2 regions of the Pantoea phytobeneficialis genome follow, and region 2 is predicted to be linked to the other one. Evidence: predicted binding sites of a transcription regulator. Region 2 holds the regulator's gene; the other holds the start of a gene.
The links. The regulator sigma-54, encoded in region 2, starts transcription at its own class of promoters, with help from an activator protein. The targets are predictions, from matches to a motif close to GTTGGCACANNTTTCGCTNT.

Region 1 (15,351 bases), 550 kb from region 2:
CTGACTGGGGTGGGTAACTACCTGATCGGCGGTAACAGTGATTATGCTGCCAAAGTTAACGGACATGAGATCAGTCGTGGAGAGCTGGAGCAGGCGTTCAACACTGAGCGTAATCGTCAGCAGCAGATGCTGGGCGACCAATTCTCGCAGCTGGCCAGTAATGAAGGCTACATGCAGCAGATGCGCCAGCAGGCCCTTTCTCAGCTGATTGACCAGGCTTTGCTCGATCAGTACATCAAAGATCTGCACATGGGCATCAGTGACGATCAGGTCAGGGATGCGATTTTCAATCAGCAGGCTTTCCAGACCAATGGTAAGTTCGACAACGCCAAATACAACGGTCTGATTACCAGCATGGGCTTCACTGCCGATCAATACGCTGAAGCGCTGCGTAAACAGCTGGCAAACCAACAACTGATCAACGCCGTAGCAAACACCGACTTTATGCTAAAAGGTGAAACCAGCAAGCTGGTTGATCTGGTGGCGCAGCAGCGCGAAATTCGTCAGGCCATCATTGATGTCAATGCATTGGCGGCGAAACAAACAACCACCGATGACGAAATCAGCCAGTACTATCAACAGCATCAAAGCAGCTTTATGGCACCGGAGCAGTTCCGCGTCAGCTATATCAAGATGGATGCAGCGAGCTTGCAGGAAAGCGCCAGCGAAGCGGATATTCAGAGCTGGTTTGATCAACACAAAGCCGACTACTCGCAGCCGCAACGTAACCGCTACAGTGTCATTCAGACCAAAACTGAAGCGGATGCCAATGCCGTGTTGGATGCGCTGAAAAAAGGCGAAGATTTCGCTACCCTGGCGAAAAGCAAATCCATCGACCCGATCTCTGCCCGTAAAGGCGGCGACATGGGCTGGCTGGAACCGAACACCACGCCGGATGAACTGAAAAATGCCAATCTGACCGAGAAAGGCCAGCTTTCAGGTGTGATCAAATCCTCGGTTGGTTTCCTGATTGCCCGTCTGGATGATATCCAGCCGGAGCAGGTTAAGCCGCTGTCAGAAGTGCACGATGCAGTTGCTGAAAAAGTGAAGCAGGAAAAAGCCGTTGATGCCTTCTATAAAATGCAACAGAAGGTCAGCGAAGCCGCCAGCAATGACAATGAATCACTGGCAGGCGCAGCAGAGGCTTCTGGCCTGAAAGTGGTTGAAACTGACTGGTTCAGCCAGGACAGCGTGCCGCAGGACCTGGATTTCGACGCGGTTAAACAAGCCATTTTCAACGGTGGCTTAGTCGGACAAAATGGTGCGCCGGGTAATAACTCCGACATCATCTCAGTGGATGGCGACCGCGCGTTTGTCCTGCGTATCAGCGAGCACAAACCTGAAGCAGTCAAACCGCTGGATCAGGTAAAAGCACAAATCGCCGATACCCTGAAGCATGATAAAGCAACCCAGCAGGCGAAAGAGCAGGCGAATAAGTTGCTGGCCGATCTCAATGCCGGTAAGCAGGATGTGCTGCAAGCCGCCGGTCTGACGCTGAGCGCCAGCAAAACCGTCGATCGCAATGCGCAGGACCCGGTAGCACAGTCTGCATTCAACCTGCCGCAGCCGGTTGACAACAAACCGTCATGGGGCGTGAGCGAAGACATGCAGGGTAATGTGGTGCTGGTGGCACTGGATAAAGTCAGCACTGGCAGCATGCCACAACCGCAGATTGACCAGATGGTGAAAGGTGTGACGCAGAATAACGCGCAAATCGCCTTCGAAGCCCTGCTGGAAAACCTGCGCAAAGAGGCCAAGATCAAGTACGGCGCAGCCGCACAAATGCAGTAAGCCTCGCAAAAAAATCAGAATGGTTGAAACAGACAAAGGCCGCTTATGCGGCCTTTTCCATTTCTGAGATTCGGCTTTTGAGCCTGATTCTGTGCTGTGACACTCTGCATCTGCTGTTAAACACAAGGAGAGACACAGCATGATCAAACAAACTTTTCAGGTCTTATTCTTCTCGCTGGCCCTTGGCGGTACGGTGTGTTCCACCAGTCTGGCAGCGGCAGAAAGCCCCAGTGAGACACAGGCAACGCAGGTATCACCGCCAGCGGAAGGACAGGTCAGCATCAATCAGGCAAGCGCAGAAGAACTTGCAGCTGCAATGAATGGTATTGGCCTGAAGAAAGCCCAGTCTATCGTTAGTTATCGCGAACAATACGGCCCATTTACCGCAATTGAGCAATTAAAGGAGGTGCCAGGTATCGGTAGCGCGTTGGTTGAGCGTAACAACGCCCGCCTGAAACTGTGAGAAAGCTCGCGACTCAGGAAGGATGAGGTCAACCTGCATTTACGCTGTGCTATGCTCAACAGGTCCAACCAGTTGTCATTCACAGCGTAATCAGGAGCAATAATGCAGACCACGATCAAAGTGCGCGGTTACCATCTTGACGTCTATCAGCACGTAAACAATGCGCGTTACCTGGAGTTTCTGGAGGAGGCGCGCTGGCAATGGCTGGAGGATGTCGATGCGTTCAACTGGCTGGTACAGCAGAAGCTCGCTTTTGTGGTGGTGAATATCAACATTAACTATCGCCGCCCGGCAGTGCTGGGCGACGTGCTGACGATTGAGAGTGAGATAGCGCAGTTGAATGGCAAGAGTGGCGTTATTTCGCAGCGGGTGTTGTTAGCCGGCGATGGTTCACCGGTTGCCGATGCGGCATTAACCTTTGTCTGCATTGACCTGCGTACGCAAAAAGCAGTGCCAATGGAAGGGGAGTTACGCGAACGGCTGGCGGCATTAATGGTATGACGAGAGGCTGGCGTCAGCGACGCCAGCGGGGTGAAGCGGGATCAGACCAGCCCGCTTTTTTGTTTCATCTGCGCCATGATGGCTGAGGCATTAGCCTGATAATCTGCCAGACCACGGGCGCGCAGATGGCAGGCAGCACATTCGCCACAACCGTCACCTTTGACGCCGTTATAGCAGGTCAGGGTTTCTGCACGCACCAGTGGCAACTGTTGCCAGTAATCCGCCAGTGCCCATGTTTCCGCTTTGTTGAGCCACATCAGCGGCGTTTCGAAACGAATATTGCGCGCCATGCCCAGGCTGACAGCGTTATTCAACGCTTTGACGAATTCATCACGACAGTCAGGGTAACCGGAAAAATCGGTTTCACACACCCCGGTGATGACGGCTTCGGCTTCCACCTGGTATGCATAAATCGAGGCCAGCGTTAAAAACAGAATGTTGCGTCCCGGCACGAAAGTACTTGGCAGGCCGCTGGCGTTGGGATCATAGGCCGGCACCGGGATGTTATCACGCGTCAGGCTGCTGACCGCCAATTCGTTCAGCAGCGTTACATCCAGCACCTTATGCGCGCGTGCGCCAAGTTTCTTTGCCAGTTCGGCCGCAACATCAATTTCTTCGCGATGACGCTGGCCATAATCAAAGGTGACGCAATGCACTTCATCATACTGCTGCAACGCCTGAATTAAACAGGTGGTGGAGTCTTGTCCGCCACTGAATACTACAACGGCTCTTTTCATCTTTTCTTCCGTATAAAACCCAGCCCTTATGGTAATGGCTCAGCTGTGTGATGAACAGTATCGACTGCGGCGGGAGGAGGGATCCACGCGCGGGTAAAGTCGAACCAGCCCAGGCTGTTAAGTTGAATGCCTTCCACGCCAGGAGGGGCAGAGATTTGATAGCGATAATTAAATAACGGCAGTAGATAACCGGCGCGCATCAGTTGCTCAAACAGCTGGTGGCTAAGAATAGCACGCTGCCCCGGGTCCTGTTGTTGCGCAATTTCGCGCAGATGCTGACGTAAATGGATCGCACTTTGCGTTCCCCGGAGTGGCTGCCATAGCGGATCGTTCTCCAGCCAGCTTACGAGGGTAAACAGCGGCGCGTCACCAATCAGGCGATCGCCCATCACCAGATCGGCTTCGGCCAGTTCACGTTCATCGCGCCAACTTTTGACGTCATGAAATATGCAAGTCAGCTGGCAGCCCTGCGCAGCTAATAGCGGCTTCAGGGCTTCCGCCATCACATGTAATTCCACTGGCAGATGATAATGCAAGGTGAGTGCAGCAGGCAGTGTGACCAGCGTTTCTTCCGAGGCAGGCACCGGCCAGCCTGGCAGCAACTCCTGGCTGGGAGTGATCAAGCCTTCATCCAGCGGCAACTGTTGGATCATGCCACTTCGCTGAATCAGGGCAATTAAGGTTTTAGCCTGCGCAGTACTCAGGCGTGCTGAGATACGGGGAGCCAGATAACAGAATCCGAGACTGATGCTGCGATCGACCGGGCGCAGTGTATCCAGCTCGTCAGGATCGCCAATGGCGATTTGTACCGGATGGCGGCAACTGGTGCCCAGGGTGCGATCAAACAGTTGGGGGGTGATCCAGTATTCAACCGCCTGAATCAATGGGCGTTGCAGATGCCAGCGCGCATGGCTTTCCAGTCGTACCAGTTCAGCGGCGAAATGCGTCAGTTTCCATGCACCGCTACCGATGTCATCACGTTCAGGATGTGGCAACAGGCAGTATTGGTGCGCCAGCCGTTGCGGCAGCCAGTAGTCACTGTGACGCAGGCGAATACGTAGCGCCAGTGGATGGGGCGCAGTGATACTTTCCACCGAGGCAAGCAGTCGCAACCCCGGAGTACTATGGCGGATCTTGTTAAACTGCGTGACCAGTTGCGCGGCATACAGCGGTTCATCGTTATGCCAGCTTAATTGCGGGCGCAACCAGAAAAACCAGTCACAGCCCGTGGCGTCATGTTGCCAGTGGTGAGCCAAATCACCCACGACATCGTCGCCGTTGAAGCGTGTCAGACCAGAGAAAATCTGGCGCGCCAGATGCTGTTCGGCACGTCCGGTTATTCTCAGCGGGCGCAAGGGTTCAAGGGCACGATAGTAGGGAATGCGTAATACCGGAGCCTGATTAAGCCACTGACCGCCCATCAACGGACGCAACATGTTCAACAGATGATCGGGTTGCACATCCAGCACCTGCAATGCCTGCACCGCTTCGCCTGCGGCGAGTTGCTGCTGCAAAAGTTGCTGGCGTAGCTGTTCCGGTGACGTGAGAAAGGTCAGGATTCCCTGTTTACCGCGCCCCGCAGCACCCTGCCAACGCAGCCAGCCCGCGTCCTGCCACTGGCGCAGCAGGGTGCGAATATGGCGTTCGCTGCAAAAGCAGTGTTGTGCCATGGCAGAAACACTCAGTTGCTGGGGGGCACCCTGGCTAAGTTGCCAGAGCCGCTGGAATTGATTGACCCGATGAAGTTGCCGCATCACCTAAACCCGGAACAGTTTTCGAAAAGTATTCACTATTAGTTCCGCAATTACCAGGCGATAGTGGGAGTATCACACCGACAGGAGAACTCGCATGGCCCGCCTCGCGGCATTTGATATGGACGGTACGCTCCTGCTGCCGACTCATCGCCTGGGTACAGAAACTCTCGCCAGTTTGCACGCCCTGCATCAACGTGACGTCACGCTGGCGTTTGCTACCGGACGTCATCTGCTGGATATGCAGCCGGTGGTACGTGAGCAAATCACGCTACCCGCCTGGCTGATTACCGGCAATGGTACCCGCGTACACGATCTGGATGGCAAACAGTTATATGGCTGCGATCTGCCGCCTTCTATCGCCGAAGAGGTGATTCATCGCCACTGGCAAACACCTGCGACCATTCATATTTTCAATGATGAAGGCTGGTTTACCGACAAACCGCTGCCCTGGGTGCGGGAAGCGCATGTAATGAGCGGCTTCCACTATCAACTGCGTGATCTGCAACGTATGTCAGCGCATGAAGTCACCAAGATCTGTTTTATTGCCCCGCATGAGACGTTGTGTTTACTGAAAACCGAACTGGATGCGGCATTAGGTGAACGCGCGAATATCTGTTTTTCTGCCTGGGATTGCCTGGAAGTCTTACCGCTGGATTGTCACAAAGGGGCGGCTCTGGCGCGACTATGCCAGCATCTTTCCCTGTCGCTTGCCGATTGTATGGCGTTTGGCGATGCCATGAACGATCGCGAAATGCTGGACCGTGTCGGCAACGGTTTCATCATGGGCAATGCCATGCCTCAATTGAAAGCGGAGTTGCCGCATTTGCCGGTTATTGGACGTTGCGAGACACAGGCTGTGTCTCACTATTTAAATCACTGGATGACCACACCACACCTCGATTATTCCCCCGAATGCTGAGGCTTGCAGTGAACCGGACAGGATGTCCGGTTTTTTATTGCATCTCTCGCTGCCACGGCTGGATATCGCCAATGTGCTGCGCGACCCATTCCGCGTTGTAATAGGTATCCGGATAGCGTTCGCCGCTGTCGCACAGTATCGTTACCAGCGAACCTTGTTCACCCCGTTCACGCATACGTTTCGCTACCTGCAACATACCCCAGAAATTGGTGCCGGTAGAGGCTCCCGGACGACGGCCGAGAATCTGTTCCAGCTTCAGCATGGCAGCAACGGTTGCGGCATCCGGCACCTTGATCATCTCGTCAATCACATCGGGTAAAAACGACGGTTCAACGCGTGGACGACCAATGCCTTCAATCATGCTGCCACGGTCGCTACTCAGTCCGTGCTCGCGGCTGTGCCAGAAATCAAAAAACACCGAGTGCTCAGGGTCAACCACCAGCAGTCGGGTGTCATAGCCTTGATAACGGATATAACGCCCGAGGGTGGCGGAGGTTCCGCCCGTACCCGCACTCATAATCAGGGTATGAGGCACCGGGCAAGGTTCATGCGCCATCTGGCGAAAGATGCTCTCGGCGATGTTGTTATTGCCGCGCCAGTCAGTGGCACGCTCAGCATAGGTAAACTGATCCATAAAATGGCCGTTCAACTCACGCGCCAGTCGTTCCGATTCGCTATACAACTGGCAGGGATCGGTCACGAAATGACACTCCCCACCATAAAAGCGGATCAACTCGATTTTACGTTTAGCCGTGCTGGCGGGCATCACGGCAATAAATGGCAGCCCCAGCAGACGCGCAAAATAGGCTTCTGAAACCGCAGTGCTGCCGGAAGAGGCTTCAATAATTGGCGTTCCCTGGCGGATCCAACCATTGGCCAGACCGTACAAAAACAGCGAACGCGCCAGACGGTGTTTCAGGCTACCGCTCGGATGGGTGCTTTCATCTTTCAGGTAAAAACCAATGCCGGGAAAATCATCCAGGTTAAAGCGAATCAGATGGGTGTCGGCAGAGCGCTGAAAATCAGCGTTAATTTCGTTAATAGCGTGACGAATCCAGGGCGTTTGCATGCTAAGTTTCCGCAAAATTTAATCGCCACAGTGTAAGGCACTGGCAGGAAAAAGAGGTTGCTTTAATCGGTGTATAATGGCTCGATGAGAGAAAAATTTTCTCCCGGAGAGGTAAATGCTAGATAAAACTGACCGTAAACTGCTGGCGCTATTACAGCAGGATTGCACCTTGTCACTCCAGACGCTGGCAGATGCGGTCAATCTCACCACCACCCCGTGCTGGAAACGCCTGAAAAAACTGGAAGATGATGGCATTATTCGTGCGCGCGTGGCGCTGTTAGACGGCGATAAAATCGGTCTGGCGCTGACCGCGTTCATGTTTGTCAAAACCCAGCAGCATAGCAGCGACTGGTATCAGCAATTTGTCAGCGTGGTCCAGCAGATGCCGGAGGTAATGGCGTTCTATCGTATGGCCGGCGAATATGACTATCTGCTGCGTATTCAGGTGGCAGATATGAAAAGTTACGATGGTTTTTATAAGCGGCTGGTGAATGGCGTACCGGGTCTGATTGACGTGACCTCCAGTTTCGCGATGGAAGAAATTAAATACACAACCGCATTGCCGGTAGCACCCTGACGGGTAAAGAAAGAGACAGTCTTGTGCGATTATTCAGCCAGTTAAGTTGGTATTTTCTGCGCGAGTGGCGGCGATATCTGGGCGCGGTCACTCTGCTCATCATCATTGCGCTTCTGCAATTGCTGCCACCGCATTTGGTGGGCGTAATTGTTGATGGCGTTACCCAACATACCTTAAGCACCGGACGACTGATGATGTGGATCGGCGTGATGCTGGTCACTGCGGTGGTGGTTTATCTGCTGCGTTATGTCTGGCGCGTGCTGCTGTTCGGAGCCTCTTACCAACTGGCGGTGAAATTACGTGAAGATTTTTACCGTCAATTGAGCCGCCAGCATCCGGCATTTTACCTGCGTCATCGCACCGGTGATCTGATCGCTCGTGCCACCAACGATGTTGACCGCGTGGTCTTTGCCGCCGGGGAAGGGGTGCTGACGCTGGTGGATTCACTGGTGATGGGTTGTGTGGTGCTGGTGGTGATGAGCGTACAAATCAGTTGGCAGTTGACGTTACTGGCGTTGGTACCGATGCCGATTATGGCGCTGATTATCCATCGTTACGGCAATCAGTTGCATGATCGTTTCAAACTGGCACAGGCGGCGTTCTCCAGCCTGAATGATCAAACTCAGGAAAGCCTGACCAGCATTCGCATGATCAAAGCCTTTGGTCTGGAAGATCATCAATCGCAGCAGTTTGCGGCCATCGCGCGCGATACTGGCGAGAAAAACCTGCGAGTGGCAAGGGTAGATGCGCGTTTTGATCCCACCATCTATATCGCGATTGGTTTCTCCAATTTGCTGGCGATTGGTGGCGGGAGCTGGATGGTGTGGCATGGCAGCCTGACGTTAGGGCAGCTCACCAGCTTTGTAATGTACCTCGGCCTGATGATTTGGCCGATGCTGGCACTGGCGTGGATGTTCAATATCGTTGAGCGTGGCAGCGCGGCCTGGAGCCGTATCCGTGCGTTGCTGGCGGAAGCTCCGGCAGTGGAAGACGGCCAGCAAATGCTGCCGCCGGAAGCCGGGAATTTGCAGGTGGCGATCCGCGAGTTTCGCTATCCGGCGAGTGCCGGTGTGGCGCTCAGCCATGTCAATTTTCAGCTCAAACCCGGCCAAATGCTGGGCTTATGTGGCCCCACTGGCTGTGGCAAAAGCACGCTGTTAAGCTTGCTTCAGCGCCATTTCGACCTTGAACAAGGTGATATTCGCTATCACAACACCCCGCTGTCGCAGTTGCGCATTGATAGCTGGCGCAGCCGCCTGGCGGTGGTGAGCCAGACGCCGTTCCTGTTTTCCGATACCGTCGCCAATAACCTTGCGTTAGGTCGACCCAATGCCAGCCAGCAGGAGATTGAGCAGGTGGCGAAGATGGCCTGCGTTCATGAGGATATCCTGCGGCTGCCGCAGGGCTATGAAACCGAGGTGGGTGAACGTGGCGTGATGCTCTCAGGCGGTCAGAAGCAGCGCATCGCTATTGCGCGTGCGCTGTTGCTGAATGCCGAGATCCTGATTCTGGATGATGCATTATCTGCGGTGGATGGACGCACCGAGCACGATATTCTGCACAACCTGCGGCAATGGGGTCGGGGCCGTACGCTGATTATCAGTGCGCATCGTCTGTCGGCGCTGACCGAAGCCAGCGAGATTCTGGTATTGCAGCAGGGTCAGGTGATGCAGCGTGGCGACCACGACGATCTGGTGGCAGAAAGCGGTTGGTATCGTGATATGTACCGTTATCAGCAACTGGAAGCGGCGCTGGACGAGGATGAGATCAGCGAAGGAGCGAGTCGTGGCTAAATCTGTGCGTCTGTGGCCAACCTTGAAACGTTTACTGGCCTACGGCAAACCGTGGCGTAAATCGTTATGGCTGGCCGTGGGCATGTTATGGCTGGCGGCGGCGGCCGAAGTCACCGGGCCGGTGTTAGTCAGTTATTTTATTGATCATCTGGTGGCGCAACACCAGATGCCGTGGGGCATTGTCGCCGGGTTGGTGGTCGGATTTATTCTGCTGCAATTGCTGGCAGCGGGCCTGCACTATTTTCAGTCGTTGCTGTTCAACCGCGCGGCGATCGGCGTGGTGCAAAAATTACGTTCTGATGTGATGAATGCCGCGCTACGACAGCCGTTAAGCGCCTTCGATACCCAACCGGTCGGTCAAATCATCTCACGCGTGACCAACGATACCGAGGTGATCCGCGATCTGTATGTCACGGTGGTGGCAACGGTGTTGCGCAGTGCGGCGTTGATCGGCGCGATGCTGGTGGCGATGTTTGCGCTCGACTGGCGTATGGCGCTGGTGGCGATAGTAATTTTCCCGCTGGTATTGACGGTGATGTTGATCTATCAGCGTTACAGCACACCGATAGCGCGACGGGTGCGTAGCTATCTGGCCGACATCAATAACGGCTTCAATGAAGTGATTAACGGCATGAGTGTCATCCAGCAGTTCCGCCAGCAGGCGCGTTTTGGTGAGCGAATGGGGGAGGCCAGCCGTTCGCACTATCTGGCGCGAATGGAGACGCTACGACTGGATGGCTTCTTGCTGCGTCCATTACTGAGTTTATTCTCTGCACTGATTTTGTGCGGCCTGCTGATGTTGTTCAGCTTTGCTAACCCAGGCGTATTTGAGGTGGGCGTTCTGTATGCCTTTATCACTTACCTCGGGCGTCTGAATGAGCCGTTGATTGAACTCACTACCCAGCAATCGATGCTGCAACAGGCGGTGGTGTCGGGTGAGCGCATCTTTGAGTTGATGGATGCGACTCAGCAGGATTACGGCACGGATAACCGGCCACTGGCCTCCGGGCGTATTTCCCTGCGTGATGTCAGCTTTGCCTATCGCGCCGATCGTGACGTGTTAAGCCAGATCGATCTGGACGTGCCGCCCCGTGGCTTTATTGCGTTGGTTGGCCATACCGGCAGTGGCAAAAGTACGCTGGCAAACCTGCTGATGGGGTACTACCCGGTGACGCGCGGCAGTATCGAACTGGACGGTCGTCCATTGCCACAACTGACGCATCAGGCGTTACGTCAGGGGGTAGCGATGGTGCAACAGGACCCGGTGGTGCTGGCAGATACCTTGCTCGCCAATGTCCGTCTTGGGCGCGATATCCCGGAGCAGGCGGTGTGGCAGGCGCTGGAGACGGTGCAGCTTGCCGCGCTGGTGCGCGCTATGCCTGAGGGTATTCACACCCGGTTGGGCGAGCAGGGCAATAACCTGTCGGTCGGTCAGAAACAGTTGTTAGCGCTGGCGCGGGTGCTGGTATCGCTGCCGCAAATTTTGATCCTTGATGAAGCCACCGCCAATATCGATTCTGGCACTGAGCAGGCGATTCAGCACGCCCTGCGTGCCTTGCGTCAGCACAGCACGCTGGTGGTGATCGCGCATCGCCTCTCCACTATTACTGAGGCAGACCAGATTCTGGTCCTGCATCGCGGTCAGGTCGCTGAACGCGGTACGCATAGCCAGTTACTGGCGCAACAGGGGCGTTACTGGCAAATGTACCAGTTGCAACAGGCGGGCGATGAACTCGCGGCGGGCATTCCCTTAACGACTGAAGGGTGACTTGCACCTTTTTTGCGCACCTTTATCGGATTATTCTGTAGAAATGCACTTCTTTGAGGCTATAAGCACCAAAGAGGTGCAAACAATTCACTCCTTTCTTCCTTTCCTGCTGGTATTTGTGTTGTTCATCACAGAACGAAGCGCGCTGTAGCGCGGCTAATCTGCTGACTCTGCGGTTTTTTTATTTATGGCACACCCTTTGCTTATATCCCTGCGTGTCCGGTAAGACTCACTCATTAAATACCTGGAGGGGATCGTATGAAGCTGGTTACCGTGGTAATCAAACCATTTAAGCTGGAGGACGTGCGTGAAGCCTTATCCTCTATTGGCATTCAGGGACTGACAGTTACCGAAGTGAAGGGTTTCGGTCGCCAGAAAGGTCACGCAGAGCTTTATCGCGGTGCCGAGTACAGCGTGAACTTCCTGCCAAAAGTAAAAATTGATATCGCCATTGCTGATGATCAACTGGACGAAGTCGTGGATGTGATCAGCAAAGCCGCTTACACCGGCAAGATTGGCGACGGCAAAATTTTCGTTGCGGAACTGCAACGCGTTATCCGTATTCGTACTGGCGAGACCGACGAAGCAGCACTGTAACTAGGCCTTGATTGTGATGGGATGGAAAGAAATGAATAAAATGATGACGAAGTTAGGCCTGACCAGCCTGGCGCTGTTACCGTCTCTGGCCATGGCGGCAGCTCCTGCCGTTGCGGATAAAGCCGATAACGCGTTTATGATGATCTGCACCGCGTTGGTGTTGTTCATGTCGATTCCGGGCATCGCCCTGTTTTACGGCGGTCTGATCCGCGGTAAAAACGTATTGTCCATGCTGACTCAGGTAGCGGTAACCTTCTCTCTGGTTTGTGTGCTGTGGATGATTTACGGTTACTCGCTGGCTTTCAGCGAAGGCAATGCCTTCTTCGGTAGCTTCCAGTGGGCGATGTTGAAAAATATCGAGCTGAAAGCGCTGATGGGCACCTTCTATCAATATATCCACGTTGCGTTCCAGGCTTCCTTCGCCTGTATCACCGTGGGCCTGATTGTGGGTTCCATTGCGGAACGTATTCGTTTCTCTGCGGTGCTGATTTTCGTTGCGGTATGGCTGACTCTGGCTTATCTGCCGATTGCACACATGGTCTGGGCTGGCGGTCTGCTGGCATCTGATGGCGCGCTGGACTTTGCGGGCGGTACCGTTGTTCACATCAACGCTGCGGTTGCTGGTCTGGTCGGTGCTTATCTGGTGGGCAAACGTGCTGGCTTCGGTAAAGAAGCATTTAAACCGCACAACCTGCCAATGGTGTTCACGGGTACTGCAATCCTGTATGTGGGCTGGTTCGGCTTCAACGCTGGTTCTGCTTCTGCGGCCAACGAAATCGCTGCCCTGGCATTCCTGAACACCGTCATTGCGACGGCGGGTGCGGTACTGTCCTGGACCTTCGGTGAGTGGGCACTGCGTGGTAAGCCTTCTCTGCTGGGTGCCTCTTCAGGCTTCATCGCAGGTCTGGTTGCTATCACTCCGGCGTGTGGTTATGTCGGTGTTGGCGGCGCGCTGATTATCGGTCTGGTCGGTGGTTTGGCTGGTCTGTGGGGTGTCACGACCCTGAAGAAATGGCTGCGTGTTGATGACCCGTGTGATGTGTTCGGTGTGCACGGCGTGTGTGGCATCGTGGGTTGTATCCTGACTGGTGTGTTCGCTTCCTCTTCACTGGGTGGCGTAGGTTATGCTGAAGGCGTAACCATGGGCCATCAGGTATGGATCCAGCTGTTCAGCGTGGGTGTCACCATCGTCTGGTCTGGTGTGGTTGCCTTCATTGGCTTCAAACTGGCCGATATGATTGTTGGCCTGCGTGTTCCAGAAGATCAGGAACGTGAAGGTCTGGATGTTAACAGCCACGGCGAAAACGCTTACAACCAGTAAGAGCCGGGCTGAAAAAGAGAGCAGTGCGCTAAAATAATAAAAAGCAGAAGGGGCGAGTCATCGCCCCTTTTTTATTCGCTGCGTTGGCGCATCACCCCTTCCTGCACCGTGGTTGCCACCAGCGTGCCATCCTGAGTAAAAAACTCCCCGCGTACAAACCCGCGTGCACCTGATGCTGAGGTGCTGACAACGCTATACAGCAGCCATTCTGACAGGTCGAACGGGCGGTGGAACCACATTGAGTGGTCGATAGTCGCGACCTGCATGTCGGGCTCAAGGAAGCCTTTGCCGTGCGGCTGAAGCGCTACAGGCAGGAAGTTGAGGTCTGATGCATAGCCAAGCAGATATTGGTGAATCCGACGATCCTGCGGCAGTTGACCGTTAGCACGCACCCACACCTGACGTACCGGCTCATCAACACGGCCTTTCAGCGGGTTGTGAATCTGCACCGGACGAATATCGAGAGGACGTTCAGAGAGGAATTTTTCCCGTAATTTAATCGGCAGATGCGCTGCCAGCTTATGCGCCAGATCCTGTTCCGATGGCAAATTATCCGGGGCGGGGACCTGTGGCATGCTGTTCTGATGCTCAAATCCGCTTTCCGGTGCCTGGAACGAGGCCGTCATGTAGAAGATCGGTTGTCCATTTTGTACAGCGCTGACGCGGCGCGCGCTAAAGCTTTTGCCATCCCGTAGAGTTTCGACATCATAGATAATGGCTTTCTGGCTATCGCCCGGACGCAGGAAGTAACTATGGAATGAGTGAATGATACGTGCTTCCGGCACTGTCTGTTTCGCTGCATAAAGCGCCTGGCCAACCACCTGACCACCAAACACCTGACGCAGGCCGAGGTCTTCGCTTTGACCGCGAAATAATCCCTCTTCCAGTTTTTCCAGATTCAACAAATTAAGCAGGTTGTGCAGTGCCTGGCTCATAACGGATTCCTCAGTGATACCGGTCGGGCAAGTGTGAAAGATCCGACCAGTTGTCGTCAATCTTTTTGCCGTGGTTTCAGCAATCTAAGACCCGTCTTAAGCGCATTGCGGATTTTTGTGCCAGAATTAAGGGCATTCGGCGGTTGAATAGCTGCACATTATTTTTGCCGCCGACAATCATAGTGTTCATAAGGAGACGACATCAATGAAACTCTGGCAAATCATTAGCGGTATGACATTGGCTGTGGCGGTCGCAGGGTGCGCGGATCACAGCAAACCGGTGGCAACGCCAACGTTGGGTGCAACGGTTGCCGGTCAGCAAACGGCCATTGCGCAGCCGAATGTAAGTGGCTCCATTTATATTCGCCAGCGTATTGCGTTACCGCCGGATGCGGTGCTGACGGTGACTCTGTCAGATGCCTCACAGTCCGATGCACCATCCCGCGTGCTGGCGCAGCATGTGGTGCGTACCGAGGGCAAACAGGCACCGTTCCAGTTTGTGCTGCCCTTTAACCCGGCAGACATCCAGCCGAACGCACGCATTCTGTTGAGTGCAGCAATAGCCATTGATGGCAGACTGGCGTTTATCACTGATACGGTAAAACCGGTGATTAATCAGGGCGGAACCAAGGTCGAATTGTTGCTGGTGCCTACCACCAATATGGCGATGCCAACGCAGCCTGGTGCGGCAACGACCGTGCCGTCTACCTCTCCAACGCAGGTGACACCATCGTCTTCAGTGCCTGCGGCGACCAGTATGTAAACGGATATCGTCCCGGCGCGATTTATCGCACCGGGACGAATGTGTACCGGGTATCAATCCTGATCCCAACGATATCGCGCCAGTTCAATTTCTCCCGCATCACTCACTTCGATCCCTTCAGCTTCCAGCGCATCGCGCTGACGAAACAAATCATCACCCTGTAGCGAAATACGTCCGTGACGATTCAGGACACGATGCCAGGGTAACTGGCTGCCGGGCGGGAGACGTTTCAGCACGCCACCCACCTGACGTGCCGCACGCGGGGATCCAGCCAGACGGGCGACATCACCATAGGTCATCACTTTACCGGGGGGAATGGCGGCAACAATCTGCCACACGCGCTGCGGAAAGCTATCGTGTTCA
Region 2 (15,351 bases):
GGTGGTGATGGGTATGGGCAAGTCCGGACATATCGGCAAAAAAATCGCCGCCACGTTCGCCAGCACCGGAACGCCAGCGTTCTTTGTTCATCCGGCGGAAGCCAGCCACGGTGACCTTGGCATGGTCAGCACCGATGATGTGGTGGTGGCCATTTCTAATAGCGGCGAATCCAACGAAATCCTCGCGCTAATCCCGGTTCTTAAGCGACAGAAAGTCCAGCTGATTTGTATCACCAGCCGTGCCGACAGCGCGATGGGACGTGCCGCCGATGTGCATCTGTGCGTCAAAGTGCCACAGGAAGCCTGTCCTCTTGGGCTGGCCCCAACCACCAGCACCACCGCAACGCTGGTGATGGGCGATGCGCTGGCCGTCGCGCTGCTGGAAGCGCGTGGCTTTACCCAGGAAGATTTTGCACTGTCCCATCCCGGTGGAGCTCTCGGACGTAAACTGCTGCTGCATGTCAGCGACATCATGCACAGCGGCGACGAGATCCCGCATGTCTCTCGGGATGCCTCACTGCGTGATGCGTTGCTGGAGATCACGCGTAAAAATCTCGGCCTGACGGTGATCGTTGATGACCTGATGAAAATCGAAGGCATCTTTACCGATGGTGACTTGCGTCGGGTGTTTGATATGGGTATCGATTTCCAGTCAGCCAGCATCAAAGATGTGATGACACGCGGCGGTATTCGCGTACGTCCCAACCTGCTGGCCGTTGACGCCCTTAATCTGATGCAAAACAAAAACATCACTGCGCTGCTGGTGGCCGATGACGATCGCCTGCTCGGTGTGGTACATATGCATGACATGCTGCGCGCTGGCGTTGTCTGAACAGGAAAAGAACATGAGTGTTGAAACAGCTGCAATCGAGACCTGCTATGGTCCGGTAAGCGCAGAAGTGATGGCGCGCGCAGCGCAGATCCGCCTGCTGATTTGTGATGTGGACGGCGTAATGTCAGACGGCCTGATTTATATGGGCAACAGCGGCGAAGAACTGAAAGCTTTCAACGTGCGCGATGGCTATGGCATTCGTTGCCTGCTGACCTCCGGCATTGAAGTGGCTATTATTACCGGCCGCAATGCCAAACTGATGGAAGATCGCTGCAAAACCCTCGGCATTACGCATCTTTACCAGGGACAATCGGATAAGCTTTTGGCCTGGCGCGAACTCCTGGATAAACTGTCATTATCTGCGGAACAGGTGGCGTATATCGGTGATGACCTGATCGACTGGCCGGTAATGGCCCGCGTGGGTCTGAGCGTAGCGGTCGCCGATGCGCACCCGATTCTGTTGCCGCGCGCGCATTACGTCACCCGCATTGCCGGTGGCCGCGGTGCGGTACGTGAACTTTGCGATCTGATCTTAATGGCGCAGAACAAATTTGAGGATGCCAAAGGGCAATCAGTATGAGTAAAAGCAGGCGTTGGATAACGCTGATTCTGGCCCTAATCGCTCTGGTGCTGATTGGCTGGAATCTTACCAACCAGGATGAGAGCAAAGCGCCGGTTACCACCAACGACCAGGAGCCGACTTACACCAGTTCGACTTCTCACACCGTGGTGTACAATCCAGACGGTGCGCTGGCCTACAAACTGATTTCGGATAAAGTGACCTACTTTGCTGCCGATGAACTGAGCTGGTTCGATAATCCGGTGATGACCACTTACGACGTGAATAAAATTCCGACCTGGTCTGTGCGCGCCGATAAGGCAAAGCTCACCAAAGATCGTATGCTTTATCTTTACGGCCACGTTGAAGTGAACACCCTGACGCAGGATTCGGAGCTGGAACGCATTAAAACCGATAATGCGGTGGTCAATCTCGTCACCCAGGATGTTACCTCAGACGATCAGGTCACCCTTTATGGCCGCAGTTTTAACTCTACTGGCATGAAGATGCGCGGCAACTTACGGACGAAAAATGCCCAGTTGATTGAAAAGGTCAAATCCTCCTATGAAATCCAAAATGAAAAACAACAGCCTTAAATTACTGCTGGTCAGCGCCCTGTTAGCCACCAGCTTGCCCGCTCTGGCATTAACCGGGGATTCTGACAAACCCGTGAATATCGATTCAGAGAATCAGTCGCTGGATCTGCAAGGCAATGTCGCTACCTTTACCGGCAACGTCATCGTGACTCAGGGATCGATCAAGATCACCGCCGACAAAGTCGTCGTCACTCGCCCGGGTGGTGACAGCAAAAAAACCATCGTTGATGCCTGGGGCAACCCGGCAACCTTTTATCAGATGCAGGACAACGGTAAGCCGGTACAGGGTCATGCGGCCAAATTGCACTATGAACTGGCGAATGACTTTGTTGAGCTGACGGGTAACGCCTACATTGAACAGTTGGATAGCAATATCAAAGGCGATCGCATCACCTATCTGGTGAAAGAACAGAAAATGCAGGCCTACAGTCAGGGCCAGAGCAAACGCGTGACCACCGTGCTGGTGCCGTCGCAGTTGCAGGACAAAAACGGTTCATCCCAGAGCCAAAAGAAGAGTAACTAATTTCTATGGCCACACTGATCGCTGAAAACCTGGCGAAAGCCTACAAAGGCCGCCGCGTGGTAGAAGACGTTAGCCTGCAAGTTAAATCCGGCGAAATTGTCGGATTGCTTGGCCCCAACGGGGCCGGTAAAACCACCACCTTCTACATGGTGGTCGGAATTGTGCCGCGCGATGCCGGTCGTATTGTGATTGATGATGAAGACATCAGCATTCTGCCGCTGCATGCGCGTGCCCGTCGCGGCATTGGTTATCTGCCGCAGGAAGCCTCGATTTTCCGTCGCCTCAGCGTTTACGACAACCTGATGGCCGTATTGCAGATCCGTGACGATCTCAGCGAAGAGCAGCGTCAGGATCGAGCCAACGAACTGATGGAAGAGTTCCACATCGAACACCTGCGTGACAGCATGGGCCAGGCACTCTCCGGCGGTGAACGCCGTCGTGTCGAGATTGCCCGCGCGCTGGCTGCCAATCCTAAGTTTATCCTGCTGGATGAACCATTTGCCGGTGTTGACCCGATTTCCGTCATTGATATCAAGAAGATCATTGAACATCTGCGCGACAGTGGGTTGGGTGTGCTGATTACCGACCACAACGTACGCGAAACCCTTGCCGTTTGTGAACGCGCTTACATCGTCAGCCAGGGGCATCTGATTGCTCACGGCACACCCGATGAAATACTTGCAGATGAGCAGGTTAAGCGTGTTTATTTGGGCGAAGAGTTCAGACTCTGATAAGGTGTCGGAACCTCCGACGTTTGCTTAGGAAATTCAATCCGGATTATGAAGCAAGGTTTGCAACTCAGGCTCAGCCAACAGCTGGCGATGACACCCCAGTTGCAGCAGGCAATTCGCTTGCTGCAACTCTCTACGCTTGAACTCCAGCAGGAATTACAACTGGCGCTGGAAAGCAACCCATTGCTCGAACAATCAGAACTCCATGAAGAAGTAGACGCACGCGAATATCAGGAAAGCGAAGCCCTCGACACCCGCGAGGCGCTGGAACAGAAGGACATGCCGGAAGAGCTGCCGCTCGATGCAACCTGGGATGAAATCTACACCGCCGGAACGCCTTCCGGTACGGGTACCGATTACCAGGATGATGAGCTGCCGGTCTATCAGGGCGAAACCACGCAGTCGTTGCAGGATTATCTGATGTGGCAGGTTGAGCTGACACCGTTCACCGATACCGACCGCGCCATTGCGACTTCGATTGTCGATGCCATTGACGACACCGGTTATCTCACCGTGACGCTCCAGGATATTTGCGACAGCATCGGTGATGAAGAACTGACGCTGGAAGAAGTGGAAGCGGTATTGAAACGCGTACAGCGTTTTGATCCGGTCGGCGTTGGCGCACGCGATTTGCGTGATTGCCTGCTGGTGCAGCTGTCCCAATATGCCGCCGATACGCCGATGCTGGCGGAAGCACGGTTGATTGTGAGCGATCATCTTGATCTGCTGGCCAATCACGATTTCCGTAGCCTGATGCGCATGACGCGTCTGAAAGAAGATGTGCTGAAAGAGGCAATGTTGCTGATTCAGTCGCTTGATCCGCGCCCAGGTCAGTCGGTCAACACCAGCGAGCCTGAGTATGTCATCCCGGATGTACTGGTACGCAAGGTCGGCACCCGCTGGACAGTTGAGCTAAATGCCGACAGCGTACCGCGTCTCAAAATTAATCAGCACTACGCTGCGATGGGCGGTGCGGCGCGTAATGACAGCGACAGCCAGTTTATCCGCAGCAATTTACAGGAAGCCAAATGGCTGATTAAGAGCCTGGAGAGCCGTAACGACACGCTGCTGAAAGTGACTCGCTGTATTGTCGAGCAGCAGCAGGCGTTTTTTGAACAGGGCGAGGAGTACATGCGTCCGATGGTGCTGGCGGATATCGCCCAGGCCGTGGATATGCATGAATCCACCATTTCCCGTGTTACCACGCAGAAGTACTTGCATAGCCCGCGTGGCATCTTTGAACTGAAATATTTTTTCTCCAGTCATGTGAATACCGAAGGTGGCGGCGAAGCCTCCTCGACGGCAATTCGTGCGTTGGTGAAAAAATTGATCTCTGCGGAAAATCCCGCAAAACCCTTGAGCGACAGCAAACTGACCTCCATGTTATCTGAACAGGGCATCATGGTGGCCCGCCGTACGGTTGCTAAGTATCGCGAGTCTTTGTCCATCCCGCCCTCGAATCAGCGCAAGCAGCTGGTTTGAATGTATTGAGAAGGAAGACCTATGCAAATAAACCTTACCGGACTGAATGTAGAGATTACCGAGCCGCTGCGCGAATTTGTAAATAGCAAATTTGCCAAACTGGAACACTATTTTGATCGGATTAATCAGGTCTATATTGTTCTGAAAGTGGAAAAGGTAACGCAGATTGCTGATGCAACACTGCATGTGAACGGCGGTGAATTGCACGCGACATCGGAAGCGGAAGACATGTACGCGGCGATTGACGGATTGATCGACAAGCTTTCCCGTCAGTTGACCAAACATAAAGATAAACTGAAAAAACACTAACCTTCACGCTTGCAGAGTACTGATAGGTTCGGTACTCAGAGCACAGAATGGGGCGGGCTGACCGCCCCGTTTTGTCATCTGCGCAAGCGCCAACAGGAGACACTGCATTTTTCCCGTGATAAGGGGTAAAGTGGGTGATCCTCGCGGCTATGTGAACTCGCAAGTGAAACGATGATGAACAACGATCTGACACTGGAATTGAGCTCGGTCCTTACGCTGGACTGCACCCGCAGCGGCGTACACTGCCAGAGTAAAAAACGTGCGCTGGAAATAATCAGCGAACTGGCAGCCAAACAGCTCAATCTGCCTCACCAGACGCTTTTCGAAGCGATCCTCACCCGTGAACGCATGGGCAGTACCGGTATTGGCAATGGTATTGCCATTCCACATGGCAAACTGGAGGAGGACACGCTGCGCGCCGTAGGCGTGTTCATTAGCCTCGATCAACCTATCGCTTTTGATGCGGTGGATAACCAGCCTGTGGACCTGCTGTTTGCGCTACTGGTGCCCGCAGACCAGTGTAAAACCCATCTGCATACATTATCGCTGGTGGCAAAACGTCTGGCAGATAAAACCGTCTGTCGCCGTCTGCGCGCTGCGCAGAGCGATGAAGAACTCTATGCCATTATCACAGAAGCGCAGGAAGACCACCCTTAAGCGACAGATACTTTTACCGGCCAATGCGCCGGTTTAAAACGGGAGAAATGTGATGGTGCTGATGATCGTTAGCGGTCGGTCAGGCTCAGGAAAATCAGTCGCGTTGCGTGCGCTTGAGGACATGGGGTTTTACTGTGTCGATAACCTGCCAGTGGTATTGCTGCCAGAACTGGCCAATACCTTAAGCGAACGCAACATCTCTGCTGCCGTCAGTATCGACGTGCGCAATATGCCGGAATCACCGGAGATTTTCGAAACCGCGCTTAACAACCTGCCGGACTCGTTTTCGCCACAGTTGCTGTTCCTCGACGCCGATCGCAACACGCTGATCCGTCGCTACAGCGACACACGCCGCCTGCATCCACTCTCCAGTAAGAATTTGTCACTGGAAAGCGCGATTGATGAGGAGAGCGACCTGCTTGAACCACTGCGTTCACGGGCTGACCTGATCATTGATACCTCCGAGATGTCGGTGCATGAGTTGGCTGAAATGCTTCGCACCCGTCTGCTGGGTAAACGCGAACGCGAGCTAACGATGGTGTTTGAATCCTTTGGCTTCAAGCATGGCATTCCGATTGATGCCGATTATGTGTTTGATGTGCGTTTTCTGCCTAACCCACACTGGGACCCAAAACTGCGTCCGATGACCGGCCTTGATCGCCCGGTGGCCGCGTTCCTCGACCGGCATACTGAAGTGCACAACTTTATCTATCAGACACGCAGCTACCTTGAATTGTGGCTCCCCATGCTGGAAACCAATAATCGTAGCTATCTCACTGTCGCAATCGGTTGTACCGGTGGTAAGCATCGTTCGGTCTATATCGCCGAACAACTGGCCGACTATTTCCGTTCGCGCGGTAAAAATGTGCAATCCCGTCATCGCACCCTGGAAAAACGCAAATCATGACCGTGAAGCAAACCGTTGAGATTCGTAATAAATTGGGCATGCATGCGCGCCCGGCGATGAAGTTGTTTGAACTGGTGCAAAGTTTCGACGCAGAAGTGCTGCTGCGTAATGAAGCAGGAACGGAAGCGGAAGCCAGCAGCGTAATTGCGCTGCTGATGCTGGATTCCGCCAAAGGCGGCCATATTGAGATTGAAGCCAGCGGCCCGGAAGAAACCCAGGCGCTGGCAGCGGTAATTGAATTGTTTGAAGCCGGTTTTGATGAGGATTAACCGCTTCAGTGCAATTTGTAGCGGTTAAGGAAACCTTCCCCACCCAGTTGCCGCATCTGGCGCATAATCCATTGCTGTCTCTGACGGATGTAACCTGAAGGGGCGTCGGCGCGAAAACGGATCGGATTAGGCAATACCGCCGCCAGCAGCGCCGCTTCTGCCATAGTCAGGCGACTGGCGGGTTTATGAAAATAGCGCTGGGATGCCTCTTCTACCCCAAACACACCGTTGCCAAATTCGGCGATATTCAGATAGACCGTAAGAATGCGTCGCTTGGTCCAGACCGTTTCGATTCCTACCGTCAATCCCGCTTCCAGCCCTTTACGAACCCAACTGCGTCCATCCCACAAAAACAGGTTTTTCGCGGTTTGTTGCGATAGCGTCGAAGCACCACGCATCCGTTCATCACCCTCGTTATCCAGCACCGACTGAATCGCGGCAACGTCAAATCCCCAGTGTTCTGGAAATTTTTGATCTTCAGAGGCAATGACCGCCAGCGCCATCCACGGTGAGATCTCATCCATGCTGACCCAATCCGAATGCGCCACATAGCCAAAATTGCCGTGCAGCCAGGCACCCAGCTGTCGTTCAACCATCACTGCGGAAAAAGGCACCGGCAAGAAGGAAAATAGCAAAATCCCTGCCAGCCAAATACCCAGCCAGGCGAGAAGAAATTTTGCGATCCACACTTTTACACGTTGCCAAAGTTTCCCTTTATTCTTAGCCATCAAATTATCTCTTACCTGTTCCCTGTATTAATCAATCACCAAGGTCACCATAGCATTCGATGATAGTCGAATACGAAGAATCGCTGCCTGACCAGTTGATTTATCGAACAAATTCATTGCCTGCGCAACCATCGTTCCTTTAATAGAGCCAAATACATCAAGCACTTCCGCTATGAAGGAATCGGTTCCATGCTTAAATACTCATCGGAAAAGTTGCTGACAGACACTTCATTAAATGTTATCAAGATCACGCAAATTGGTTCACGATACTTAACATTGAAATTTCACAGTGGTTGATCCCTCTCATTGATTATTGAGAGCATTCCGAAAAAAATGTGTAAATTATCCGCAAGGGCTTTGCGCTATCTTCGAATTATGGTTAAGCAATTTGCCTACTTTTTGGTTTACATCCATCGTTAAAACCTGAATCTGGAACTTTCTATCGATGGTTTCCAAAACGTTTTGGATAACCCGCGCCACCAACCGTGTTTCATGCCATATTTCATGCATTTACTACGAAAAAAAGCGAATTTTTCCTGACCAGGCGACTTTCGTCGCACTTGCCGGGTTTTTACGTCACTTCAGCGAGTTAAAACCCGACCAAAAACAGAACGACTGGTCAAAATTAATGCAATGAGTCAAAGAAATTGATTCCTTGCTTGACTGTGTCAGCAAATTAATGTTTTCTGTATTTAAACGCTGCTCAACATCACACAATTTAATGAATCTTGTCACAAGTGGTGACGAATTTGCTAAGGTGGTTTTGAAGCGTTAACCAATACCACGCTGTTGCTCAGGATAGACCTCAAATAATAGCAGCAGCGCCATTTTCCCTGGTGTTGGCGCAGTATTCGCGCACCCCGGTTTCGACTGGGGTCATTTTTTTCTGGTCCTTGTTACTTTTCCCGCGCTGCAACCCATTCACGTAAGACATTCACGTCATGCTGCCATTCTTGTTTTAATTCGTCGATCCACTCCTGAACGTTGTCCCACCACGCAGGCAATTCGGGTGACTGGATCTGTTTGGCCAGCTTTTGCAGATGCAGCAAACCGACCGAACCCGCTGCACCTTTGATTTTGTGACCCTCTTCGGCAATGCCTTTCTGGTCGCGCGCCATCATGTTCGAGTCAAGCACGTCGAGATAGCCTGGCATCATCTTTTCAAACATCGTCAGGCTTTGCGTAATCAACCCAGGCCCCACCAGCTCGATATACTGTTCCAGCATGGGCACATCCAGCAGCGTCCGGTTTTTCTCTTCTGACGGTTCAGCCATCGGGGTGTCGGTTTCCGTCTGATAATCCCAGAACTTTTTAATCATCGCGGTCAGTGCAGGGACGGCCAGTGGTTTGCTCAGCACATCATCCATACCGGCATCCAGATACTCTTTTTTATCTTTCAGCACGTTGGCGGTCAGAGCCACTAACGGTGGCAGCATCTCTCCGGCGTGTCGCTGATGAATGGCACGCGACACATCAAGGCCGGTCATATCCGGTAACTGGATATCCAGCAGCACCAAATCAAACTCCTGCGGGTCGAACATCTCCAGCGCGGCGGTGCCGGTCATCGCCACCTCCACGCTACAACCGAGCTTCTCCAGCACCGAACGCGCCACAATCACGTTCAGTTCAATATCCTCAACCAACAGGACATGCAACGCCGGCAGTGGCATCGCATCGTCCAGATTGTCGTCCTCAACCTCTTCCGCGACCCGTGGTGCCTTTATCTCGACGGTGAAGCAGGAACCCTGCCCCTGAACGCTACGTACCGTGATATCGCCGCCCATCGCCTGTGCCAGACGACGTGATACTGCCAGTCCAATCCCCGTGCCCGTGGCGGGTTTACCACCATGCTGATCTTTCACCTGATAATACATGGCGAAGATTTTGTCCTGTTCCTCTTGTGGGATCCCCATGCCGGAGTCTTCCACCTCAAAATGCAGCGTCTCATCCTGGTGATAGGCAACGCGCACCACGATCTCGCCCTGCTGGGTAAATTTCACCGCGTTACCAATCAAATTCCACAGGATCTGCCGCAGTCGGGTGCCATCCGCCGAAATTTTATGGGGCAGCGGCAGTTCAGGCGACATGACAAACTTTAGCCCTTTCGGCTGTGCCAGCAGACCAGAGAGGTTTTCCAGGTCCGCCAGGAAGCCGGTAAAGTCGAGCGGTTGGTTATCGAGTTGCACTTTACGTCGCTCGATTTTGTCCACCTCAATCACATCATTAAAGATGTTGCCCAGGGTGATGGCGGAGACGTGAATGGTTTTCAGGTACTTCAACTGCTCCTGATTGAGGTCGGTATCCAACAGAATGCGGCTCAGGCCAACAATGCCGTTAAGCGGCGTACGCAGCTCGTGGCTGATAGTTGAGATAAAGGTGGTTTTCTCACGGCTGGCGTTCTCCAGCGCGTCCTGATAGCGCTTACGCTCGGTAATATCACGTCCAAAGCCCATCAGACCACTGCGTTTCCCAACGCGGTCGTAATAAGGCACTTTACGGATTTCGAAACAGGCTTTACGCCCATCGGGATATTGCAGCCACTGTTCGTAAGTCAGGGAGACATTGTGCCGGAATACTTTTTCATCCGTTTCCAGCACCTTGGTTGCGGCATCTTCGTCGTAAATATCGCGCGGCGTCAGGCCAATGAGCTGTTTCTCACTCAATCCGGTCAGCAGTTCCATCGCCCGGTTACACCCGGAGAATTGCTTGTCGATATTGCGGTAGAACACCAGGTCCGGTGACGCATCAAGGAATGATCGCAGAAAGGAGGATTGCTGCTCCAGCTCAATCTGCGCCTGCTCACGCCGAGCCATCTCTTCGCGCAGCTTATCCATCACCTGCTCACGCGCCTGTTCGGCTTTAATACGGTCGGCAATCTCCTGATTGAGCTGGGTAATGGTTTCTTTCATCTGCTGATTCAGCTCAAGATCGCGCGTGCGCATCTCTTCCAGCTTATCCACCAGGCGGGAGAGACGCTGACGCGACTCTTCCAGTTGATCAACCACTACCGAGAGGAAATAGACCGCCCAGGGGGTAATCAGCAGACCAAAGAACACCGAACGCACCACATCAATGCTCTCAACATGACCGCGCAGGACCATAGTGACGGCCATCTGGACCACCATCGCCAGCACCACCAGTGCCGAAGCCAACAGTAGCGAAAAGCGTACCAGTCCCAGTTTGACCATTAAATCAACGTAGTACTGCGCTAAAAGACGAATCTGTTTCATTACCCGCTCCCTGAACGAAATCTGGCTCATGATAGCGCAATTATCCGCGCTCCGCGCTGGTTGCCCTTACCCAATCGCTGAGGTTATGCCCCGTTATGGTGCATTGCCGGACTATTTCGCCGACGTTCCCGCCATTATGCTGAAAGCGCTTGACTAATTCCGCCAACTGAATAATCTGGAGGGCCGCGCTTTTGCGGCCCATTTCTCAGCACCTCGTGCGAATCAATACCCTGGCAGCCATATCGTCCGATGGTTGCTGTTACTTTTTGCATATCCATTCAACTTAAGCGCTGTTTTAAGCACGCCTCTGATGATTAATTTTACTAATGACGACCCCTGGTCTGATTCAAATATGACGCCATAAGAAAAACAGATACATCCTGTGCACGAAGTGGTCCAAACAGCATTTTATGCTGAAAACATTTCCTTCCCCAGCATGGTGCAGAGATTTGATGGCTGCACCACAGTGAGACGGCTCACACTTCCTGCGGGATTACGCGGGGGTACATCGTCAACTTTTTCACCAAATTAATAATAAAAATCATCAAGTTAAGCGACAAAAAAGCATATTACCCTCAATAAAGCTGGCTATTTGACCTGAGTACGCTTTCCCGATAAGTTGGAATTCCGCTGGATGCTTTCCTGTCGGGCCAGTGTCTCGGCATATCTATGCAGCAAGAAGACTCCCTCTAGATGCAAGTTATCTCCAGTTAAGAGACCCGGATTAAAGAGCAGCTCATCAAGGACGTCCATACTATGTCTTGAGAGGAATTGCTCGGTGTTGCGACGCCCGCTCATTGCCGAGCGGAGCAGAAATTGATACAGCGCCTGTGAGCTGACTCAGCAGTGCTCTGTACTTGAAATAATGCAGGTAATGTCAAAAGCAGTTTAAGGAGACCTCAATGTCCACTCAAAAACCTAATCCCTATGGCTTGTATGATCCAACAGCGGGCAGTGATAGCTGTGGTGTAGGTTTCATTACCCGTAAGGACGGCGAGCAGACTCATGAGATCCTGCAAATGGCACACAGTGCGCTGTGCACCGTGCCGCACCGTGGCGGGATGTCAGCTGAAGGCGTGGGCGATGGCGCAGGCGTCAACGTCGACCTTTCTCTGCACTTCTTCCGGAAAATCACCGGTCAGCCGCTGGAAGCGGGCCGTTTTGGCGTGGGTAACTTCTTCGTTCCGAAAGATGCCGAACTGCGTGCCAACGCCGAGCGTCTGGTGGAAGAAACGCTGGCCGCCTATAACTTCCCGGTGCTGGTAAAACGCGACATGCCTCTGGACGGTAGCGTAACGCGCCCTGCCGCCCTGCAATTCCAGCTGCCGATTGTGCAGTGGGTGTTTGCTGCGCCACAGGACATCACCAGCCAGAACGAATTTGAGCAACGCATCTATCGTGCGCTGCTGGACATTGAAGCGCAGGCCTTTACTGAAAGCGAATTTGGCGGTCTGTATCCGCTGTCGCTCTCCTCGCGCACTCAGGTATTTAAAGCACGCCTGAACTCCAACGAAGTGATCCCATACTTCAAAGATTTGACCGACCCGGACCATCAGGTGCGTGGGTTGTTCTTCCATACCCGTTTCTCCACCAACACCGACCCGCACACCACGATGGCGCAACCGTTCCGTCTGATGGCGCATAACGGTGAATTGAACACAGACCGTAAAAACCGCATTGCCGAATCAGCGCTGGCGCTGGCACGCGGCAAAAAAATTGTGCGTCCGAAAGGCCAGTCAGACAGCTCACGCCTCGACCAGAGCATCCACAGCCGCCTGATGGAAGATAATCTCGACCTGATCAATGCCGTCGTCTCCATGATGCCGCCAGCATGGGAGAACGATACATCGCTCTCCACTGAAGTGCGCGCCATGCTGGAATACTTCTCATTGTATGAAGAGAAGAACGATGGCCCGGCAGCACTGATCTTCGGTAACGGCGAAGTGATCGGCGCACGTCTGGACCGCCTCGGCCTGCGTCCTCTGCGTTCTGTGGAAACGGCTGAATATATCGGTGCTATGTCCGAAGCGGGCCAGATTGCCTTCCCGCCAGAAAGCGTACTGCGTCGTGGCCGTATCGAAGCGGGCGGCATGCTGTATTACGATCACCGTGAAAAACGCTCTTACACCACCGTAGAAGCACTGGAAAAACTGGCGACTGAGAAAGATTACCCTGCCCTGCTGAGCGCGGCGCGTGTCGACCTGAAAGAACTGCCCGAGATCCCGGCAGAAAAACTGGGGTCACCGCTGCGTTATGGTGGCGACCTCAAAACCTATCAGCGTTTTGTGGCCTACTACTACAACCAGGAAAGCTTCAAATTCATGATGGACCCGATGCTGCAAACCGGCGCTGAGAAAATCTCTGCGATGGGTTACGGCAATGCCATCAACGGCTTGTCCGATCATGAAGGCGGCATGGCGCACTACTTCTCGCAGCGCTTTGCGCAGGTGACGAACCCACCGCTCGATTCTATCCGTGAAGCGGATGGCATGACGCTGCGCGTGGCTCTGGGTGCCAAACCGCATCTGGGTCGCAGCAAAGGCCAACAGATCATCGTTCCGACGCCTATCCTGACGCACCTCGACATGCTGCGTCTGCGTGAGCAGAAAGTTGCGCCTTATCAGCGTTTTGAGATGCTGTACGAGCCGGTAATCGGTAAAGATATCGTCAGCCGTGCAGCCAACGCTGCCGCACTGGAAAAAGCCATCGACGATCTGGCTCAGAAGGTCGTGGACTTTGCTCGTCAGCAGGGCGGAATCGCGGTGCTGACTGACCGCCATATCTCCTCTACCCATGCGGCGATCCCGATGTTGTTGATGGTATCCGCCATCAACCAGCGTCTGGTGCAGGAAGGCCTGCGTCTGGATGTCTCGCTGGTGGTCGAAAGTGGTCAGAGCATCTCCTCTCACCACATTGCCGCAGCACTCGGCTTCGGTGCCTCCGCTATTTATCCGCTCGGCGTGCAAATGCGTGCTGAAGAGAAATTCGGCGAAGGTGAAGAAGGCAACAAAGCCTTTAAACGCTATGCCAAAGCCGCAGAAAAAGCGCTGATGAAAACCATGGGCAAAGTGGGCCTGTGTACCGTGGAAAGCTACAGCTGTGGTGAATTCTTCGAACCGAACTTCCTCGATACCGAAGATCCGGTGCTGAAGAAATATTTCCCGAATATCAAAACCCCGGTTGGCGGTGCAGGCTTCCCGGCTATCGCCCAAATGGCGGTGGACTGGCATCAAAGCGCGCTGAAAATCCAGGGTGAAGCGGAAGTCCCGTTACTCGGCCTGTTTAAAGAGCGCGCCGAGGGTGCCGGTCACTCCTATGGCACCATCGCTGTCCGTACCTTTATTGATATGACGGAACAGCCGATTCGCTTTGCGGACAAAGCCCGCGAAGAGGACAACTTTATCCGTCTGATGACGCTGGCGAAACTGGACAACGCATTCAACATCAAAGCAGAAGCGTTCAAAGACAGCAGCTTCGAACGTATCCCGAATGATGTCATCGACAGCTTTACCATCACGCCGGATTACCGCCAGTTCTCCAGCCTGATGTATGCCGAGCGTAAACGTCGTCCGGCGGCGCTGCGTGATATCCTCGCGCTGCCATGTGATTTGACCCACGTCGACAGCGAAGCAGAGTTTGGTCGCAAACTGGGCCGCTACTCGCTGGTGAACAATGGCTTCGCCACCCGTGGTCTGCAATGCGAAGCGGTTAATGGCAGCCTGAACCAGTTTACGCTGCGTCTGGTTGATGCCATTGCCGGTCTGAAACCAGAAAGCGAGCGTCTGGCTGCGCTGGCGCGTGCGCTGAAAACCCGTTTTGCCGATGAAATCGAAAAAAGCGAAGTCGTGAATGGCGCGCTGAGTGTCACCGCTTACGGTAAAGCGGCTGACTACCTGTCACGCATCTTCACCGCGCTGCCTTCGCTGCCGCTGGAAGAGATTCAGCCTGCACACGAAATCACCCGTACCTTTGCCTCTGGCGCGATGAGCCACGGCGCACTGGTCGCCCCGGCGCATGAAGCCGTCGCACACGGCACCAACATGGTGGGCGGGATGAGTAACTGCGGTGAAGGTGGTGAACACTATTCACGTCACGGCACCATCCGCGCCTCACGCATCAAGCAGTTGGCATCTGGTCGCTTCGGCGTCTGGGCGGCTTACCTCGCCGATCCGATGCTGGAAGAGCTGGAGATCAAAATTGGCCAGGGGGCAAAACCAGGCGAAGGCGGTCAGTTACCGGCACCGAAAGTTACGGTAGAAATTGCCGCAGCACGCGGCGGTACACCGGGTGTGGAGCTGGTTTCTCCACCGCCGCATCACGACACTTATTCTATCGAAGATTTGGCACAGCTGATTCACGACTGTAAAGCCGCACGCGTGCGCGTCATCGTTAAACTGGTGTCTTCCGAAGGTATCGGCACCATCGCGGTTGGCGTAGCGAAAGCCGGTGCTGACGTCATTAACGTCGCCGGTAATACCGGTGGTACTGGTGCGGCATCGGTTACCAGCCTGAAATACACCGGCCGCGT

Region 1: glnK (P-II family nitrogen regulator) is a predicted target of sigma-54. The motif match lies at 11,559-11,578, and genes of this name have one in related genera.

What each region holds. Positions count from the first base shown of each region.
Region 1 is NZ_CP024636.1:1,085,209-1,100,559, forward strand. It holds gene ppiD (peptidylprolyl isomerase) at 1-1,791, shown strand, start outside; gene CTZ24_RS04875 (ComEA family DNA-binding protein) at 1,931-2,254, shown strand; gene CTZ24_RS04880 (acyl-CoA thioesterase) at 2,357-2,755, shown strand; gene queC (7-cyano-7-deazaguanine synthase QueC) at 2,797-3,492, opposite strand; gene CTZ24_RS04890 (SgrR family transcriptional regulator) at 3,519-5,246, opposite strand; gene cof (HMP-PP phosphatase) at 5,341-6,165, shown strand; gene CTZ24_RS04900 (PLP-dependent cysteine synthase family protein) at 6,200-7,234, opposite strand; gene CTZ24_RS04905 (Lrp/AsnC family transcriptional regulator) at 7,350-7,811, shown strand; gene CTZ24_RS04910 (SmdA family multidrug ABC transporter permease/ATP-binding protein) at 7,835-9,604, shown strand; gene CTZ24_RS04915 (SmdB family multidrug efflux ABC transporter permease/ATP-binding protein) at 9,597-11,372, shown strand; gene glnK (P-II family nitrogen regulator) at 11,631-11,969, shown strand; gene amtB (ammonium transporter AmtB) at 12,001-13,290, shown strand; gene tesB (acyl-CoA thioesterase II) at 13,362-14,225, opposite strand; gene CTZ24_RS04935 (YbaY family lipoprotein) at 14,431-14,988, shown strand; gene CTZ24_RS04940 (MGMT family protein) at 15,042-15,351, opposite strand, start outside.
Region 2 is NZ_CP024636.1:531,476-546,826, reverse strand. It holds gene kdsD (arabinose-5-phosphate isomerase KdsD) at 1-832, shown strand, start outside; gene kdsC (3-deoxy-manno-octulosonate-8-phosphatase KdsC) at 846-1,412, shown strand; gene lptC (LPS export ABC transporter periplasmic protein LptC) at 1,409-1,987, shown strand; gene lptA (lipopolysaccharide ABC transporter substrate-binding protein LptA) at 1,956-2,510, shown strand; gene lptB (LPS export ABC transporter ATP-binding protein) at 2,516-3,241, shown strand; gene rpoN (RNA polymerase factor sigma-54) at 3,290-4,723, shown strand; gene hpf (ribosome hibernation promoting factor) at 4,745-5,032, shown strand; gene ptsN (PTS IIA-like nitrogen regulatory protein PtsN) at 5,207-5,689, shown strand; gene rapZ (RNase adapter RapZ) at 5,742-6,596, shown strand; gene npr (PTS phosphocarrier protein NPr) at 6,593-6,865, shown strand; gene mtgA (monofunctional biosynthetic peptidoglycan transglycosylase) at 6,871-7,593, opposite strand; gene arcB (aerobic respiration two-component sensor histidine kinase ArcB) at 8,490-10,823, opposite strand; gene CTZ24_RS02350 (glutamate synthase-related protein) at 11,726-15,351, shown strand, end outside.